Regions from separate parts of the Luteibacter sp. PvP120 genome, predicted to be linked through region 2. Evidence: predicted binding sites of a transcription regulator. Region 2 holds the regulator's gene; the other holds the start of a gene.

Region 1 (3,402 bases), on a different contig from region 2:
CAGTTCGGCGGCGAGGTAGACCGCGGCGGCTTCGGCGCCACGATCGCCGGGCGCATAGGCAATGACGGTATGCGCGTCGATGGCCAGCGAGCCTTCGGTCTGCCGGATGTCGGCGGGCAGGGGAATGAGCGGCAGCGCGTCGGCGTGCACCAGGCCGCCGGTGCAGGCCAGCGCGGCGGCCAGGGCCAGGCGGCGGCCAAGGTGCCGTGCCGCGGGCTTCCGGCCGTTGCTGCCGACGGTCATCGTGAGCCCACCCGCGAGCCCGCGCGCATCGTGGCCGCGCCCAGCACGCCAAGGTGACCGTGCTCCACCAGCCACACCGGCACGCGCTCCAGGAAAGGTCGCATGACGCCCTTGTTGAAAAAGCGCTCGCGGAACCGGCTGGCCAGGACGAAGTCGCTGATCTGGGGAAGGATGCCGCCGGCCAGGAATACGCCACCGTGCGCGCCGTAGAGCACGGCCAGGTCGCCGACGAAACCGCCCAGCACGGCGCAGAAGACGTCCAGCGCGGCATGCGCGGTCGGATCGGTACCGGCCATGCCGGCCGCGCTCACCTCGCCGGGGGTGGCCAGCGACGCGTCCCGCCCGTCCAGTTCGGCGAGGGCGCGATAGGTGGCCAGCAGGCCGGGTCCCGACAGCAGCGACTCGACCGACACGTAAGGCCGGGTTCGGGCCAGGACGCGCAGAATGGCCGCCTCGCGCTCGTCGCCGGGGGCGAAGGCGATCTGGCCCGCCTCCGTGGGCAATACCGTGGCCTGCCCGTCGCCCGGCAGCAGCACGGCCGAGCCGAGCCCGGTACCCGGTCCCATCACCACGACGGGACCGCGCGTACCACCCGGGATGCCCGGGAGCACGGCGATCGCCTCGGCAGGGTCGATGAACTGGCTGGCGAAGGCCACCGCCTCGAAGTCGTTGACCACCTCCAGCGCGTCGCCCGCCACGGCGCGGATGTCGCCGAGCGCCACCGGCCACGGCAGGTTGCTGTTGGCGACCTGGTCATTCAGCACATACCCGGCGATGGCGATGGCGCAGCGCTCCACCCCCAGCGGGGCCAGGTACGCATGGGTTGCCAGGAAATCCTTTAGGATGGCGGCCAGGCTGGGCCATTCGGCGCCGACGTAGCGGCGGTGACAAAGCAGCTGGACGGCCGCCTGTGCCGGCCCCTGGGGATAGACCAGCGCGACGCGTGCGTGCGTGCCGCCGACATCCGCCGCAAGCACCGGGCGCCGCGCCGACGCGATGTCCGTGACGACCGGCTGGTTGGAGAAGGTTCCCATCATTGACCCCGTGATTGCTGGCGATCGCCGCGTGACGAAAAAGGTCATGCGGCGCGACGATACGGTTCGAGTTTTTTCCGCCATGACAACGTTGTCAATGAATATCATGTTCACTGGTGAAGATGGGTGAATTTCACAATAGTCGGCGGTGGATTTCATAACCGGTGACGCATCGCCTAAAGCTTTCCCCCGTGGGGCCGATAAGCCCATCGAACGACCCCAGGCGATCTGCGCCACGGGGTCCCCATGGTACGGACGATGGCCAAGAAATCCTCCAAAGAAGCCACCAGCACAGCGCTGGCACTCGATGCCGACCTGCGCATCGCCGCAGCCCCCGCGCTGCGCGATACGCTGTTGGCGGCGCTCGCCAGCGGCGGTCCGGTCGGTATCGACGGTAGCGCGGTGGCCCAGGTCGACACGGCGGCGCTACAGTTGCTTGCCGCGTTTTCCCGCGATGCGCGGGCGGCAGGACGCACCGTCACCTGGACAGGCGTCAGCGATCCCCTCCAGCGCGGCGTGGCCGTGCTGGGTCTCAACAGTCTGATTGAACTGCCGGCCCACGCCGGCGTGAACTGAAGGTGCTTCGATGGCTAAGATTCTTGCGGTAGACGATTCGGCTTCCATGCGCAGCATGGTCGCCTTCACCCTGCGTGGCGCCGGTCACGACGTCGAAGAGGCCGACAACGGCCAGGCGGCGCTCGATTCCGCCGCCGTGCACAAGTTCGACCTGATCCTCGCCGACGTGAACATGCCGGTGATGGACGGCATCTCGATGGTTCGTGAGATCCGCACCCGTCCGGATTACCGCGGCGTGCCCATCCTCATGCTCACCACCGAGTCCAATCCGGAAAAGAAGATGGAAGGCAAGGCCGCCGGTGCCACCGGCTGGCTGGTCAAGCCGTTCGATCCGGAGCAGCTGCTGGCCACCGTCGGCCGCGTTCTCGGCTGATCTTTCCGCAAGTCGCTTCCTTACACGTTCCGGTCATCCAGGGTTCCCCCATGTCCAAAGTCGATCTGGCGCAATTCCACAAGGCGTTCCATGAAGAGAGCCTCGACGGTCTCGACGCCATGGAGCAGGCGCTCCTCGCATTGGACGAGGGTGCCGAAGACCCGGAATTGATCAACGTCGTGTTCCGTGCCGCCCATTCGATCAAGGGCGGTGCGGCCACGTTCGGTTTCACCGACGTCGCGGCATTTACGCACGTGGCCGAAAACCTGATGGATGAGGTCCGCAGTGGCCGCCGTCCGATGGAAAAGGCCGTCGTCGAATTGCTGCTGCGCTCGGGCGATACGGTGCGCGACATGCTGTCCCTGTCGATGGCCGGCCAGCCGGCCGCCACGCCGGAAAGCCAGGCGCTCCTGGCCGAGTTGTCGGCCATGGTCTCGGGCGCCCCGGTGGCGCCGGTGGCGGTCAAGGCCGTCGCACCGGTCGAAGCCATCGAAGGCTGGGACATCGCGTTCCGCCCGTTCGATTACCTGCTCAAGACCGGCAACGATCCGGCACGCATGTTCCGCGAGCTGGAGGCCATGGGCCCGCTCACGGTCACCTGTGACACCAGCAAGCTTCCCGCGCTGGCCGACATGGACGCCGAGTCGTCCTACCTCGGCTGGACGCTGAGCCTGGACGCCGGCGCCAAGCGCGCCGCCGTCGAAGGCGTGTTCGACTGGGTCGACGGCGACTGCGACCTCACGGCCACGCCGCGCCTGTCGGCACCGGTGGCCGCGCCTGTCGTCGAGGCCATCGCGCCGGTTGCGGCCGCTGCGACACGCGCCGTCCGCGAACCCGCGGTCAACAGCGAATCCAGCTCGGTCCGCGTCGGCATCGAGAAGATCGACGTCCTGATCAACCTGGTCGGCGAGCTGGTCATCACCCAGTCCATGCTCACCCAGTTCAACGACGGCGTGGACGAATCGCAGCTGGAAATGTTCCGCCAGGGCCTGGCCCAGCTGGGTCGGCACACCCGCGAGCTGCAGGAAAGCGTGATGAGCATCCGCATGCTGCCCATCAGCACGGTGTTCAACCGCTTCCCGCGCCTGGTCCGCGACCTCGCCCAGAAGCTGGACAAGAAAGTCGTGCTGGACATGCGCGGCGAAACCACCGAACTCGACAAGACCGTGCTGGAAA
Region 2 (3,402 bases):
TCCTCTCGCGCAACATCCGCACCAGCGGGCGCAACGCCGACACGGCCGGCAGCGCAGTCACCGCGCTGGTCGGCACCACCGGCGTGGGCAAGACCACCACCATCGCCAAGCTGGCCGCCCGTGCGGTGCTGCGTCACGGCGCATCCAACGTCGCCCTGATCAGCGCCGACCAGTACCGCATCGGTGCCGGCGCGCAGCTTGAACATTACGGCCGCCTGCTGGGCGTGCGTGTCTACAACGCCCACGACGCGCAGAGCCTGCGCAACGTGCTGCTGCAGTTGCGCGGCAAGCACACGGTGCTGATCGACACCGCCGGCCTGGCCGGCAATGACCCCAAGCTGCAGCAGCAGTTCGAAACGCTGCGCGCGATGACCGAAGTACGCGTGTGCCTGGTGCTCGCGGCGAACGCCCAGGCGCAGGCGATCGACAACGCCGTGCGCGCCTACGCGCCGCTGTCCCCGCAGGCCGCGATCCTGACCAAGCTCGACGAGGCGCCGCTGATCGGTGGCGCCCTCTCGGCCGTCATCCGGCACGGCATGCCGCTGGACTACACCACCGACGGCCAGCGCGTGCCGGAAGACATCGCCTCGGCGGACGCGCGCAAGCTCGTCTGCCTTGCGGCCCAACTGGTCAGGCAGCGCAACGACGAACCGGACGACGCGATCCTCGCCGACCGTTTCGGCTTCGCCGCCACGCCCGCCCTCGCCTGACCCCGGAACTGAAGTAACGTGACTACGGCATCCGCATCCGCACACCCTTTCACGGCAGTGAATTCCTTCATGAGCACACACGTCGATTCCACCCAGGCCGCCGGACTCAACTGGCTTGCCGACCGTCGCCCGACCCGCAGCATCGCGATCGCGGGCGGCAAGGGCGGCGTGGGCAAGACCACGGTGGCGGTCAACCTGGGCATGGCGCTGTCCATGGGCGGGCGCGACGTGGTCCTGCTGGACGCGGACCTGGCCATGGCCAACATCGACGTGCTCCTCGGCCTGCAGCCCACGCGCCACCTGGGTCACATGCTCGAGGGCGAGTGCCGCATCGAGGACCTGATCCTCCATGCCAACCACGGCTTGAAGGTGATCCCCGCCACCTCGGGCGCGCGCCGCATGGCGCAGCTCCCGAACATCGAGCACGCCGCGGTGATCCGCGCGTTCGACGAATACCCCGTGGCCCCCGAATACCTGATCGTCGACACCGCGGCCGGCATCTCCGACAGCGTCTCGATGTTCGCCGCCGCGTCGGACGAGGTGGTGGTGGTGGTCTGCGACGAGCCGGCCTCGCTGACCGACGCCTACGCGCTGATCAAGGTGATGAGCCGCGAATTCGACGTCAACCGCTTCCGCATCGTGGCCAACATGGTCCGCCACGCCCAGGAAGGCCGCCAGCTGTTCGAGAAGCTGGCCCGCGTGACCAATCGCTTCCTGGACGTGTCCCTGGACTTCATGGGCATGGTGCCGCACGACGAGTACCTGCGACAGGCCATCCGCCGCCAGTCGGCCGTGGTCGACGCCTGGCCGAGCAGCCGTTCGGCCGTGGGATTCAAGAATCTTGCCCGGTCGGTCGATACATGGGGTGAACCCGAACCCCGGGTGCAGGGCCGCATCGGCTTTTTCGCCGAACGGAACCACATGGGGGGAGGGCTGCCACTGTGAGTGTTGCAAGCGAATACCTTGAAGTAACAAAGGTTTCGGCCGACCAGCTGGTCAGGACGCATGCCCCGCTGGTGCGCCGGATCGCCTATCACCTGATGGGTCGCCTGCCGCCGAGCGTGGATGCGAACGACCTGATGCAGGCCGGGATGATCGGGCTACTGGAGGCGGCAAGGAATTACTCGCCGACTCGCGCGGCCAGCTTCGAGACCTATGCGGGAATCCGCATTCGTGGCGCCATGCTGGACGAACTGCGCAAGACGGACTGGACCCCGCGCTCCGTCCATCGGAAGCTGCGCGAGGTGGCGGAGGTAACGAGACAGATCGAGAACGAGACGGGTGGCGACGCCGAAGACGCGGAAGTGATGAAGCGGCTGGGCATCGACGCCATGGAGTACAACCAGATCCTGGCCGACGCGGCGAGCGCGCGGTTGCTCAGCCTGACGGCGCCGGAAGGCGACGAAGGCGCGGCGATCGACGTGGCGGACCCGGACGCCGCGGGTCCGGAAGGCAACTTCGAGAAGAACGGCCTGCGCGACGCGCTGGCCCATTCGATCGACGGTTTGCCGGAACGCGAGAAGCTGGTCATGTCCCTGTACTACGATGAAGAGCTCAACCTGAAGGAAATCGGTGCGGTGCTGGGTGTGAGCGAGTCGCGGGTGTGCCAGATCCATGGCCAGGCCCTGATTCGCCTCCGCGCACGCATGTCGGGTTGGAAAGACAAGCAGTGACGGCATCGCGGTGCCGTCGCCGGTAAAGAAAAAAGCGTACGAGGCGGAGAGCAGTTTTGGACAAGAACATGAAGATCCTCGTGGTGGACGATTTTTCCACCATGCGGCGCATCGTCAGGAACCTCCTGGTCGAGTTGGGTTTCACCAACACGCTCATCCAGGAGGCCGAAGACGGCAACGCGGCGCTCGCGCTGCTGCGCGCGCAGCCCATCGACCTGGTCGTCACCGACTGGAACATGCCCAACATGACGGGCATCGACCTGCTTCGCGCCATTCGCGCGGATGCGGCGTTGAAGTCCATGCCCGTGTTGATGGTCACCGCGGAAAACAACCGCGACCAGATCATCGCCGCCGCGCAGAGCGGCGTGAACGGTTACGTGGTCAAGCCCTTCACGGCGGTGACGCTGAAGGAAAAGCTCGACAAGATATTCGAACGACTTGCCGCGGCAGCGGGCTGAGGGAATGACGATGAACACGATGCTTTCCCCCGGCCAGGACGTGGCCCCCCAGTTGCGTGAACTGCTCGATGCCGACGACTCGGCGGCGTTCGAGAAAGCGCTCGACGACCTGATCCGCAGCCGCGAGCAGCACCTGTTCCTGGCGCTGGGCCACCTCGCGCGCGACCTGCACGAATCCGCGCGTCGCCTGGCCTCCGACATCTCCACCGATGGCGTGCCGGGCAACATGAGCGATGCGCGCAAGCATCTGCGTGATGTGCTGGAAATGAGCTCCACGGCGGCCCATCGCACGCTGGACTTCAGCGAGAAGCTGCGTCCGCAGGCTCAGGCGCTGGCCAAGCAGGCCGATGAGATTCTGGTGCTGGATCACGCCGATCCGGCGTTCGGCACCCACGCCACGGCACTGGCCGTGCGTGTCGGCGACTTCGCGCAAAGCTGCGACATCGGGCTGGGCGAGATGGTCGAGGCGCAGTCCTGGCAGGATCTTTCCGGTCAGCGCGTGGCCCAGGTCGAGGCCTTCATGGCCAAGGTCGAATCCTCGCTCGTCGAGCTGGTCCGACT

What was found. Region 2 encodes FliA, which starts transcription of late flagellar genes. Its sites were predicted from a motif close to TAAAGTTTNNCNNNCNNNGGCCGATAA; they were not measured.
Region 1: the regulator FliA is predicted to act here: its motif matches at 1,455-1,481, upstream of ACVKN3_RS09910 (STAS domain-containing protein).

Annotation. Positions count from the first base shown of each region.
Region 1 covers NZ_JBSRXP010000004.1:106,524-109,925, reverse strand. Annotated here, with positions in the region: gene ACVKN3_RS09920 (beta-N-acetylhexosaminidase) at 1-243, opposite strand, end outside; gene ACVKN3_RS09915 (glucokinase) at 240-1,277, opposite strand; gene ACVKN3_RS09910 (STAS domain-containing protein) at 1,536-1,853, shown strand; gene ACVKN3_RS09905 (response regulator) at 1,864-2,226, shown strand; gene ACVKN3_RS09900 (chemotaxis protein CheA) at 2,277-3,402, shown strand, end outside.
Region 2 covers NZ_JBSRXP010000005.1:82,245-85,646, forward strand. Annotated here, with positions in the region: gene flhF (flagellar biosynthesis protein FlhF) at 1-710, shown strand, start outside; gene ACVKN3_RS11665 (P-loop NTPase) at 780-1,655, shown strand; gene ACVKN3_RS11670 (RNA polymerase sigma factor FliA) at 1,652-2,383, shown strand; gene cheY (chemotaxis response regulator CheY) at 2,440-2,841, shown strand; gene ACVKN3_RS11680 (protein phosphatase CheZ) at 2,852-3,402, shown strand, end outside.